4 regions of the Colwellia sp. MB02u-9 genome follow, and region 1 is predicted to be linked to each of the others. Evidence: predicted binding sites of a transcription regulator. Region 1 holds the regulator's gene; each other region holds the start of a gene.
What was found. Region 1 encodes sigma-54, which starts transcription at its own class of promoters, with help from an activator protein. Its sites were predicted from a motif close to GTTGGCACGNNNNTNGNNT; they were not measured.
Positions count from the first base shown of each region.

Region 1 (3,206 bases):
CAACACTTTTCCCTGAGCCTGAACGGCCACTTACAATAATTAATTTCATCCGTGTTTAACTCGCTTGTTGTATTAACTGAAACAGTTCTTGATTACTTTGGCATTTACGCACTTGCTTGCAAAATTGCTTGTTACGAAAAATTTTTGCGATACTTTGCAGCGTACTCAAGTGGCTCTGGCATTCTTCTTCAGGAACAAATAAGGCGATAAAAATATCAACGGGACGATGATCAACAGCGTCAAAATTAATCGCTTGTTCTGTGGTAATAACCACGGCAATAGGTTTCGTAGGCGTAGCATTTTCTAAACGGCCATGAGGTATAGCAATGCCATTACCTATGCCCGTTGAGCCCAATCTTTCACGCTTAACTAAGCTTTCTAAGAGCTGAAAAGTATCATGGCTGTCGAGTTTATCGGCGGCCAAGCGACTTAAATATTCTAATATACGTTTTTTACTGGCACCCGGTGCTGCACAAATAGTGCAGTCCGGGGTTAAGATGTCTTGCAACTTCATAAACTTCTAAGACCTATAGCGAAATGGCGCTAATGTTTGTTGATTTTGCCTTTATATTTCAAGATTTGGCGATCTAGCTTGTCAATTAATGCATCAATCGATGCATACATGTCACTATGTTGTGCCTTAGCATGAACTTCAGTGCCACTTAAGTGCACCGTTGATTCGGCAATCTGATTCTGTTTTTCTACCGTTAATACTACATGTACATTATTGATATGATCAAAGTGACGCTCTAGTTTTTCAAACTTGCCATTGACATAATCACGTAATGAATCGGTAACATCGACATGGTGTCCAGTAAGATTAATTTGCATATATTTCAATCCTCTTTATTGGCTGAATAAAACTGCCTACAATAGGCTTTTACGTTGATTTGATGGCGGTATAGAAAGTGACTCTCGATATTTGGCAATGGTACGCCTTGCCACTTGTATACCTTGTTCTGCTAAAATATCTGCCATTTTACTGTCGCTGAGTGGTTTTGCAGGTACTTCGGCAGCCACTAGCTTTTTAATTAATTCACGAATAGCCGTTGATGAACATTCGCCGCCGTTTTCAGTACTTACGTGGCTAGAAAAAAAGTACTTAAGCTCAAAAATCCCTCTAGGTGTGTGCATATATTTTTGCGTGGTCACACGAGAAATGGTTGATTCATGCATATCTACGGCTTCGGCAATATCGTTCAATACCATAGGGCGCATTGACTCAGGTCCGTGTTCAAAAAAGCCTTGTTGGCGTTGCACAATGCAATTTGAAACCTTTAAAAGTGTTTCGTTACGGCTTTCTAAGCTTTTAATAAACCATTTTGCTTCTTGCAAGTTAGAGCGAATAAATTGATTATCAGTAGATGACTTCATTGAACGAGACATAGCGGCGTATTGCTGATTAACCGATAGTTTAGGGGCAGTGTCAGGATTGAGCTCTACTGTCCAGCGGCCGTTTTTCTTTTCAACAGACACGTCTGGGATAACATATTGTTCTTCACTTTTGATGACGCTATCACCTGGACGGGGATCTAAGCTTTGTATTAGGCGAATAACTTCGCGTAATTGCTCTTCTTTCAAGCGTAATTTACGCATCAATTGACGATAATCACGATTACCGAGCAAGTCAATATACTCGCTGACGGCGATTTTGCTTTCCGCTAACCAAGGGGTATCTTTAGCAAATTGATTGAGCTGAATACGCAAGCACTCTGGAATTGAACGAGCGGCAACACCAATGGGGTCAAATACGTTAATACGCTTTAACACCACTTCAATCTCATCAAGTTCTACACCATCAATACCGACACTCTCTAAGATCTCTTCGGCTGAAACGGTTAAATAACCGGCTTCATCTATGGCTTCAATAATGGCAATGGCAATGGTTCTATCAGTGTCAGTAAAGGGCGTTAGTTCCATCTGCCAAATTAGATGGTCTTGTAATGAGTCTTTCGTTTCACCTTGATAAGTATAATCTTCTGAGGCATGGCCAACACCGCCACTACTAACACCAGCACTGAAGTTATCATCCCATGTGCTATCGCTGTTGAGTTCTTCGGGGATGTCTGTTTTTGCTAAACCTTCAGAGGAGCTAATTTCGTCTATCGAGGGAGTGGAGTCTTCGCTGCCATCAGAGGATGCTGCTGAGTTTTCGCCTACCGTTACCGAATATCCTGCTTCTAAATGGTCAGGGGTACTTTCTGAATTGTTATCGTGCGTTTCGTCAACTTCAAGCAAAGGATTACTTTCAAGTGCTTCTTGAATCTCTAGTTGAAGATCCAAAGTTGATAATTGCAACAGTTTGATCGCCTGCTGCAATTGCGGGGTCATCGTTAACTGTTGTCCGATACGGAGTTGCAGAGTAGGACGCATTTACGTTTTCTTTTCCCTATTCAAATTCATTAATTCAATTGGTTTTATTCACTATAGCGTGAATTGTTCACCAAGGTATACATCTCTTACATGTTGATTTGCAAGAATTTGCTTTGAATTACCTTCAGCGATAAGTTCGCCATGACTAACGATGTAGGCATGCTCACAAACATCAAGTGTTTCGCGCACATTGTGATCTGTGATCAATATACCTATGCCACGATCTTTTAAGTGTAGGATAATTTTTTTTATATCACCTACTGAAATCGGGTCAACACCGGCAAAGGGTTCATCCAGTAATATAAATTTAGGATCTGCGGCTAATGCCCGGGCTATTTCAACTCGTCGGCGCTCACCGCCAGATAAACTCATGCCTAAGTTATCTTTTATATGGCCTATGTTGAACTCTTCTAATAAATGTTCAAGTTTTTCTTGTCGCTCAACATCACTAAGTGATTTACGTGTTTGTAAAATGGCCATGATGTTGTCATGAACCGATAACTTACGAAAAATAGAGGCTTCTTGTGGTAAATAACCGATACCTTTTCTCGCGCGCTCGTGCATCGGCAGTAAGGTTATATCTTCATCATTTAAGACAATTGAGCCACTGTCGTTCTTTACCAAGCCAACAATCATATAAAAAGAGGTAGTTTTACCTGCGCCATTTGGCCCTAATAAGCCAACAATTTGTCCAGCGGAAACGTGCATACTGACGTTTTTAACCACTTTTCTGCCTTTATAGGACTTGGCAAGGCCGGTTGCTGATAATGTAGAAGTTGACATTTACTCTTGCTTATCCTTTGATTTTATAGGCAATTCAGTTTTGTTCTTTG
Region 1 covers NZ_JACGVF010000100.1:205,084-208,289, reverse strand. The annotation lists gene rapZ (RNase adapter RapZ) at 1-49, opposite strand, end outside; gene ptsN (PTS IIA-like nitrogen regulatory protein PtsN) at 56-514, opposite strand; gene hpf (ribosome hibernation promoting factor) at 544-831, opposite strand; gene H4J65_RS17080 (RNA polymerase factor sigma-54) at 868-2,373, opposite strand; gene lptB (LPS export ABC transporter ATP-binding protein) at 2,425-3,156, opposite strand; gene lptA (lipopolysaccharide transport periplasmic protein LptA) at 3,157-3,206, opposite strand, start outside.

Region 2 (3,206 bases), on a different contig from region 1:
AAAAGTAGTTATACATCTTTTGCCAAAGTGATGCCATTAAGCTGAGCGAACTCGGTGTAATCTGAGACCGCATTAGGATTCGCTTTATTGACTTGGCAAACACCGCGCTGGTATTGATAACTAAAAACATCAAACCAGAGATCAAGTAAATCTGCATTGGTTTGCTCTCCTACTAAAGACAAAACCTGGGCGGCAACTTCAGCGGTTGCTAATTCAGTATTATTGGCCGCTAAGCGAATTTGATAACGAGAACTTAACTCTGTTGAGTTTTCAGGTGTTTTTGGTGTAAATGACACTACCGGTAGATGTTGTAAATAAGGACTGCGGCGAAACATTTTTTTAGCTTCTCGCCAACAGCCATCTAGCATAATAAATAAGGGCCTTTTGCCCGATGTAACCGTGATTTTATTATCAAAAATTTCACGATCTTCGCCGACATATGCTTTAGGAAAAACGATCATAGGTTGCCACATAGGATCATTTAACAAGGTGATAATATCTGGGTTTACTTGTGTTCTTGACCAAAGAAATGCAAAACTGTCGGGGATCAAATCAGCAATTAACTTACCGGTATTACTCGGTTTTAAAACCTCAGTGTCATACATCAACAACAAAAATCCGGCCTGAGAACTTACCTTAGGCGACAAGTCACAAATACAAAATGGTTTGGCTAATCGACATAACTCACAACGAATAACTCGCTGACCTCGTGATTTATAGGTGGTGGTACTTAGGCTTTTACGATATTGATGAAGTTGCTGTACAGCGTGCATAAAGGATATATCAAGACTATTTAGGCCGCTACTTTAACGTGCATGTAGGATATTGGCAATAAAAAAGCGCAGCTCAAATTGAGCAGCGCTTTTTATCCACAAGTTGACTAATTTTACAGGCTACATTAGCTTAGAATTCGCTACGCTGTGTTTTGCGCTAGCGGTGATCAAATCATAATCGGCAATTTCGTCGATACTTTCTTTCAATTGCTCTTCCATTTTATCTATCACTATAATGGAACGACATAAAGCGTCAGCGCGCTTTTCTAGCCCTGCACTACGCGTTTTCATTTCATGCTCTATTAGCTCACCAAAATTCTCCATTTTGCTTTCAAAAGCCTTCATATCGCCACCTGAAAACAGCATTTCTTGGCCAACCGCAATCATTAAACTGCCTAAAGCGCTTTTAATCGTACTTTCTACGGCTGATTCAATTCTTTGCTCAAAGTTTTCACCAAAAAAATCTTTTCCGGAGAAGCCTTCTTCGTCGATATAGAAATTTTCATGTTGAGTAAATTCAGCATCAACTTCACCACGAATGGTGGTTAATTGGCTAGTTAACTCAGCGCTAGCCTGGTTTCCTTCACCTAACAATTCGTTAAAGGCTAGATTAACGCCATCAATGGCTAAATCAATAGCATCTAAGGCGATGCTTCTCACTTCTGGTACAAGATTACGTATATGAGTTGAGTAATCGCGTAATAAAGACTCTTGGTGAGCTGTTAAAGCAATTTTTTCGCCGTTTATCAGTAAAGTGTCATTTTCAGTGATGCTATACAGTGGCGATTTATCTTTAGAAAAAGTAATTTCTTGAGCATTGATATTAATGCCACCATTTAAGTCAAGATTACATGATTCACTAGAAAAAGAATTATCGTGTCCATAACTTGCTGAGCTTGCCATAATGAGAGCGGTAGCAATCAATGTTTTCATATTAATCTTCCTTTAAAAATTAAGTTTCTAGAGCGATAGTCGTGTCAGAAAACCACTTGTTAACGCTATTGATTACAAGACTGATGCCAACATTAAAACTTGTTTAATATCAAATAATAAGAAGAGACTCTTTATTTTAATAAAAAGATAATAAACTATAATTTAGTGAAAAAAATAATTTTTTGGTTAATTTAACAAGCTTTAAACTCACCAGAAAAAACACTCTAGGCGTAACTTAGACGCTGCATTTCAAACAGTCTTGATCTACAGCGGGCAAATTCAAAGTTAAGTTGAGTGCCCTGATAAAGCTCAGCAATATCGACCTCAGCGGCAATAATTAAGCGCACACCTCTGTCGTAGAATTCATCGACTAGTGCGATAAAACGTCGCGCTTCATCATCGAGACCTCTGAGTTGCCCCATCAGCACACCACTTCGTTGGTAACCGTCTTCAACACCGGAGAAAACGGCAGGAATTAATGCGCCATTAAATTGTGGCACATTACTGATCAGCACGGTGTCATAGTTATCGGCTAACTTAATATAATCTCTTTGGCTTCTTGGGGTTGAGCAAAGTGCCATAAAATCAAACCAAATGATATCTGCAGTACAAGCTAAAAAATTAACTGCCCTGCTATGAATAATAATACTGTCATTATAGCGAATATTGCTTTTAGCGAGCGCTGCAAAGTGGTGAGTTAAGAAGTTACTCTCAGTTTCAGTGCCAATATAAAAGTCTCGATAGTTAAGTGTGGCTATATTAGTGTCTAACATTCGATGATCTTTTGGTCCATCAATAGAGATAACCTGGCAATACTGGTGAATAATATCAATAGTCGGTAGAAATCTAGCGCGTTGTAGGCCATTTTTGTATAACTGATCGGGTGGGCAATTTGACGTTGCCACTAGGATAATACCCTGCGATAGCATAGCTTCTAGTAAGCCTGCCAATAGCATGGCATCAGCAATATCATTAACAAAGAACTCGTCAAAACAAAGCACATCGACTTCTTCAGACCAAGTTTTTGCAATCAATGCTAGCGGATTGTCTTTACCACTAAAATCATTCAACAGCTGATGCACACTTTCCATAAAATGATGAAAGTGAATACGCCTTTTGCGTGTTAGATTAAGTTGTTGATAAAATAAGTCCATCAACATAGTTTTTCCACGACCAACTCGGCCATGAAAATAGATCCCCTGAATGGGTTCATTCTTGGTAAATAAGTTTTTTATGACGGCAAGTAGTGGTGTTTGAGCTTGGGCAGATATTAATTTTTGCGAAAGTTTATCCAAAGCAAGGGCGGCTTTGTATTGTTCAACATCGAGGTTAAGTGCTTCATGCTCAACAAGTTGTTGATATTGCTTTATTACTGACATAAATTTACTTACAGGCACAAAAAAGGGCAGACATATGTCTCCCCTTTTTCAACACTATTAATATTTCAGCTAGCGTAGCCAGCTAAAGATTATTAATTAAAGTGCTACGATGTTCTCAGCT
Region 2 covers NZ_JACGVF010000067.1:37,573-40,778, reverse strand. The annotation lists gene H4J65_RS02125 (tRNA-uridine aminocarboxypropyltransferase) at 9-773, opposite strand; gene H4J65_RS02120 (DUF2884 family protein) at 894-1,706, opposite strand; gene zapE (cell division protein ZapE) at 1,931-3,085, opposite strand; gene H4J65_RS02110 (cold-shock protein) at 3,182-3,206, opposite strand, start outside.
Region 2: H4J65_RS02120 (DUF2884 family protein) is a predicted target of sigma-54. The motif match lies at 1,779-1,797, and genes of this name have one in related genera.

Region 3 (3,206 bases), on a different contig from region 1:
ATAGTAATCGATACCGGTTGACGAAGCTTTGAGCACATTCACTATTGCGTTATCATTTTCACTGAAACTGTCTTCAGCCGACTGGGCATTTTGACCCTTGTTAGACTGGCTGTCAAAACCATCACCATCTTGCTCTTTTGCTTCGCGCTGTTCGATATTTGCCTCCCCAACATCAACACCACTTTCAGCTAACATATCGCGTAACTTGCCCATATTTTGCTCTAAAGCCTCTCTTGCTTGCTGGTTTTGCACCACAAATTGCACCGCGGCTTGCTCATTTTGTAAATTCACTCGCACATGAATATTACCCATCTCTGGTGGGTCAAGTTGAATTTCCACTTGTTGAATTTTTTGGTTGATCATCACCATCACTTTATCTTTAACAGCATCGGCAAAATCTTTACGGTAAATAGCAATAGTCTCAGTCTGCATAGTGGCAAATGATTTTTGTGTTGAGACAGTATTTGTCGTTAATTGATTTACCGTACTTTCAAAACTTTGCTCTTGCTGGGCAGCTAACTCCGCAGCACTTGTCAGCGGCTTGGCTTGATCAACTAATGTTTGATTAAACACTGACGCCACTTTGTCAACTTGTGGTGTTAGCTTGTCGCCCTCAGTTTTAGCGGTTTTTTGTGCCTCGAGCATGGCACTGGCTAATTTATCAACGTCTTCATTTACCGCTGTTTTCTGATTAGTATCAAGTTTTGTATCCGTAACCGATGTTGATACCACAGTAGCTGTACTTTGATTAACAAGATGAGTTTTTGCGGCTTCGATATCGCTACCAGGTTTAAATTCACTCGCTTTATCGCTGGCACTATTTTGCAATGCGCTATTGTTAGTTATTTGGTCAACATCTTGGGTTTTATCTACGCCAGCATTGCCTTCTTCATTTAATGCTTTTATACCTGCTTGCTTTGCCATTAGCTCGGCATCATCAATGCTAGCTTGCTCACTCGTTAAGGACGTTGTGCCGTCAGTGGTTGTTTGCATATAGCCTGATTTAACGCCGCCCGGCAATGCCCCTTCAGCAGTATTATTTGCTGCAGATTTTGTCAACAATTGCTCTGCACCACTTAACATTTTTAATAAATCAACCGCGTCATCATTTTCAACATTGCTCGCTAAGTCACTTTGGGTTTGAGCTTGATGTTCAGTTTGAGTTTGAAAGCCAAGATAGGATTTTAGCTCAGCGTTTGGCGCAGAGAGATATTTGGCATCGTCTATCGGTAAAGGCACGGGTAAAGTATGATCATCTTCAACTTCATTGCCCTTGGCTAAACGCTCGCTTTTTAAAGCCTGTTGGTGTTGTTCTGCCGCTTTAGAGACAAAATTGCCATATGGCTCAGTATTTTGCTCTGACTCTTCCGCTTTTTTTCTTAAATAGTGTTGCTCCATCGCATCATTAAATGCGTTGCTTTTAGCTTGACTTTTTATTGACGACCCACCTTTAGCACCAGGGGTGTCAAGGCTTTGGCCAGCATCAGTAGACAATATATTCATTTGAGACATAACAGACCTTTCTTAAATGTAGACTTAAGCACAATTTAATAAATTATTTCTATTGTTAATTAAGCAATATTCATTCCAAAAATAATTTTCAAGAGAGAAGGCAGTATGATCCTGCTTGTCTCTACCTGTGACCAAATCGTGCCGCTCTAATAGGCAGTTCAGCGCTAAAGATTAAAGTGAACTAAATATAAAAGCATCAATAACAAGCCTTGAGTTTGAATCTTGATGCTGATGGGGTTTACTCAAGTACTTAATCTATTGTTTCTATTATTAAAATGGCAGAGTTTAGCGGCGGCGGCGAACAAATTGTTGTGTCGCCATTTCATCAAACATTTTTTGTTCTTTTTTATTCGCGACTAATTGCAGGGCAGCAAGCTTTTTATTACGTAGTAATTCTACCGCTTGTATTTTTTGCCTTTGCTCTAACCATTGTTTTTTTCGCGTATCAACTAATGCTTTAGCTTGATGAACCGCAACTTTAACCTGTTGAGAGGCGTTATCTAGTTTCGCGATAAAAGCATGAAAATGGCTATATGTTGCACTATCAATACCCTCGATTGAACGCTGATTAAGCCGGCGCATATATTCTAAACGATAATCGCTAACACTTTTTAAACGCGCTTTGTTTTGTTCATAATCGACCTCTGCGACTTGTAATGCTTGTGAGGCTTTTTGTTCTTTATCAAGTTCATACTTATGTAAGGTGTTCAACTGTTTCATCGGTTTAGTGACCTATTCGTTATTGTGTCTACTGATTTTTATTGGCATGAGCTTGCGCTGCCGCTAATACTTCCTGCAGCTGAGTTAAACTTTGATCATAAGGAATAATTTCAAGCGTTTTTTGCTGCAAAAAAAATTGAATCACGGGTTGCAAGTCAATCGATTGATCTATTCTTGGATCCGTCCCTCTGCTGTAGGCGCCAATGGCAATCAAGTCTTTATTTTCTTGATATAAGGCATAAATCTGCCGTAGTTGCCTAGCAAGTTGCTGATGTTCTTGGCTGGTTACCATCGGCATAACTCGACTAATTGAGCCTTCAATATCAACCGCTGGATAATGCCCGGCATCAGCTAATTTTCGAGACAAAACAATATGACCGTCTAAAATGGCACGGGCAGCATCAGCAATTGGGTCTTGTAAATCATCACCTTCGGTTAATACAGTAAAAAATGCACTGATTGAACCTTGGCCGTCCCCGCCATTGCCGGCTCGCTCAACGAGTTGGGGTAATTTAGAGAAAACTGATGGCGGATAACCTTTCGTTGCCGGTGGCTCGCCTACCGCTAGTGCTATTTCGCGCTGCGCTTGTGCATAACGGGTCAGTGAATCTACCAGCAATAAAACATTTAAACCTTGGTCACGAAAGTATTCGCTGATCTGCACTGCGGTTTCACAGCCCTTAAGCCGCATTAACGCTGAATTATCGGCCGGTGCTGCCACCACCACAGAACGCGCACGACCTTCTTCACCCAAAATTTCTTCAATAAATTCTTTAACTTCTCGTCCACGCTCGCCAATTAAACCCACTACAATAACATCAGCGTTTGTGCCACGTGTCATCATACCTAACAGCACACTTTTACCAACACCTGAGCCCGCAAACAAGCCCATTCGTTGCCCAACACCAACGGTTAGAAAACTGTTAATCGAGCGCACTCCAACATCTAGAGGCTCTGTAATGGCTCGTCGTGAT
Region 3 covers NZ_JACGVF010000088.1:11,043-14,248, reverse strand. The annotation lists gene H4J65_RS06100 (flagellar hook-length control protein FliK) at 1-1,512, opposite strand, end outside; gene fliJ (flagellar export protein FliJ) at 1,798-2,232, opposite strand; gene fliI (flagellar protein export ATPase FliI) at 2,261-3,206, opposite strand, start outside.
Region 3: H4J65_RS06100 (flagellar hook-length control protein FliK) is a predicted target of sigma-54. The motif match lies at 1,574-1,592, and genes of this name have one in related genera.

Region 4 (3,206 bases), on a different contig from region 1:
CAAAGCCTCGCAATTGCGGGGTTTTTTTATGTACGCTAAGTCAGTTGTATCAGGGTGGTAGGATGCATGCTCTAGGGTGTAGGTCGTTATTTATCACTTATTTTACAATCTGTTACACTGAAAATAAGTCAACAAGTAAGTGTGAGAAATTGACACGACATACACAATTTATATTATCTTGTGTTGACAGCCTCTAGTCGCAGATCGCTTTAAAATAATGCCAATAGATTAATTTTTTGCTATTTACCAGCGTCTTAGCCAAACATCAGGCTAGATAAAATAACTCACCATAAAATTTCAGTACCGCTAGTTATAGTACCGATAGTTATAAAGCGCTTACCTGCAAAGTTTGTATCAATAATTACTGGCGTCCCCACCAGGACTCGAACCTGGAGCAGCAGCTTAGGAGGCCGCAGTTTTATCCAGTTAAACTATGAGGACATGATGCAAATAATTATAGTGCTAGCCTATGCTACAGCTATTTTATAAATTAGTATTCAAAAAAATACACTTTACAGCGGATAACTATTTAATTAATAGTCATAATTTGTAACCTTGATCAAACTTTCTAATACCTTACCGCTAAGTCGTTAATTTGGATGTTGTCTAATATGTGCTGCTCAGTGGTGGTAGCCCGGGCACTGTCTTGACTCACAGAAGTTACCATAACTTTATAAGGGCTGATGTTAAAACCTGAATAAGAGCGCTTATCATCACTGATAAAATTATTGAAATGTAGCAAAGAAAATTCATCACCTATTTTAACCCCGTGTCTTTTTCCTAAGTTAAAAGTCAGTGAGTTACCTTGTACTTGCACAATTCTGCCCTGGGTTGGCTGACACATCATGTTCTCATCAATATCACTGACCATGTTGTCTAAGGTCAGACTAATGCTTTGGCCATAGTCACTTTGCCAAAAGTTATGGCTAGTAACGTCAACTTGTTTGCGCTTATCGAATTGCCAAGGGGCAGAGCTTTGATAGTGTTTAGCCAAAACTCTTTCACCTGTGGTACCGTCGTGAATATAAAGGGCAAGATTAAATTGGCGTTGATAGACGTTTTTTTGCCAAAACTGCCAGTTATTATTTTCGTCATTGGCGAGAGAAAGATCTTGGATCTCTGAAAACAGAACATACTGGCTATCTGTCATGTTGGCTAATGACATGGTTAAGTTTTTTAAACTTTGGCTTTGCAAGCTTTGGTTATAACGTGAAAATTCTGTTTTAGTTTGCAAGGCCAGTTTAGTCTCCAAATAAATACCTTGCTGCTGTATTTTATTAGCGAGTTGTTGGATTAAGGTGCTATCAATAGCGTAGATGTTACCAATATTAGCTTGTTCACGGTGTAGTATATTACTGCGGGTTAACAGCATGGATTTTTTATAATCAGCCGCGAAGCACTTTTTTTCTTGTGGAAAAATATCAGCCCGAATGGTGACAGTGACCAAGTCGTCGCTATAGTGTTCACTGACCAACTCTAATGAATTCACACTGCCACTGGCACGAATGCTAATTTCGTCTTGGGTCAGTAAACCATTAACCACTTGTTGAACACTTGACACTGAAGCACCGGCAACCAGTAAGGCTTTTTTCAACGCGTTGTGCATGGCTTGTGTTTTTGCTGTTTTGTTATCAGCATTTACTATGCTCGCCACACCTTGCGATACATACCATTGTCCGACACTAGCGCTACTATATATAGCACAGCAAAGGCAAAATAAACTTAAGCGCATAAAGGTCTCTTTTAATAGGGAATCAATCTCTGTTTTTAAATATGCAGGTTTTGTGCCTATTTCAAAGAAAAGTTCAACTCAAGATAAGTAAAGCGGCCCAATAAGCTAGTTTCATCGGTATTAGGTTACTGATAGAGATGCAGCCTTAGGGTTTTACCAGGCATTAAAAATCCTATATGGTTTGGCAAAAGCTGGCGCTTGGATAAAAAGGGGTCTTGAAAGTGATAAAGCATCAGTGCTGAAAAAAAGGTGACAATAGGCAGAACAATAAGGCATAAAACTATGCCCGCTAATCTGCGAGTATAGTTTAATCTACCATGCTTTAGGCCAAGTTGAGGTGAAATAAAAATATTGGCGCGGATCATGCTTTAATATTTTTATTAATTATTTTCATTAATTTTATGACATTAGCATTAATTGAGGAGAGCTCAATGAAAAATTGGCTTATAGCAATAATAATACCGACAGTGATGTCGTGTTCTGTGACAACCAAGGACGATTTTTATCGATCTTCTTATGCCGATAAACAAGAAATTGACAGTTTTAAGTTACCTCGTCATGCGATAAATGACGTGGTGAAAGGTCTTGCCTATCAAATGCTGGAAAGTAGCACCTTTGTTACGCCTAAAACGCCAATCGCTGTTGCATCATTTGTCGATTTGAAAAATTTAGAATCAACTAACTCGTTAGGCAATCAATTGTCAGAAAGTTTTATCCATGAAATGCAACGACATGGCTTGGTTGTTATTGATTTTAAAACTACCGGACATATTCGTGTAACGGCCGATGGTGATTATGTTTTTAGTCGCGATTGGAAAGAATTGCCCGAACGTCAGATAATTGACTATGTTGTTACAGGCACTATGATGCAACAAGATGAAGGGGTGTTAGTCAACGCAAGAATGATTGGCATGCAATCTCGAGTTGTGGTGGCAACGGCGCAGTCTTTTATTCCTGCTTGGGTTGTTGGTGATGATTTTAATCGCCATGAAAATGTTAAAATGAAAGATGGCATGATCTTGCGTGACAGTACCAAACTCGCTGACGATGCACGTGCCATTGCGATACAAAAGTAATATTATCAAACAAATGTCTAAGGTCAATATGAATACTTTACGTTATGGTATCGGGATTTTTTTAAGTGCTTTAGTGTTAAGCGCCTGTTCTTCGGTGTTTGATAAACAGGTGGAATGGCAAAACGTGAAACCTGAAAAATTTCCTGTCTTAACCGCCATAGGGCAAGCACCAATTAGTTTGCAGAATTCTCAAAACAAAACCCAGCGTATGCTAATGGCAATAAAAGCTTCAAAAATTGCTGCTTATGCGGAGTTAGCTGAACAAGTTTATGGTCAAAATATTAATGGTAGCACCACCATGTCTAATTTAGTGCTTGATAATCAACAATTACAGGCATCAGTACGAGGCATTATTCGTGGCGCAAAAGTCGTTAAAAGCTATCCGGTGGGTGACAGTT
Region 4 covers NZ_JACGVF010000096.1:149,357-152,562, forward strand. The annotation lists tRNA gene H4J65_RS13045 (tRNA-Arg) at 366-441, opposite strand; gene H4J65_RS13050 (flagella assembly protein FlgT) at 569-1,732, opposite strand; gene H4J65_RS13055 (FlgO family outer membrane protein) at 2,164-2,808, shown strand; gene H4J65_RS13060 (LPP20 family lipoprotein) at 2,837-3,206, shown strand, end outside.
Region 4: H4J65_RS13050 (flagella assembly protein FlgT) is a predicted target of sigma-54. The motif match lies at 1,774-1,792, and genes of this name have one in related genera.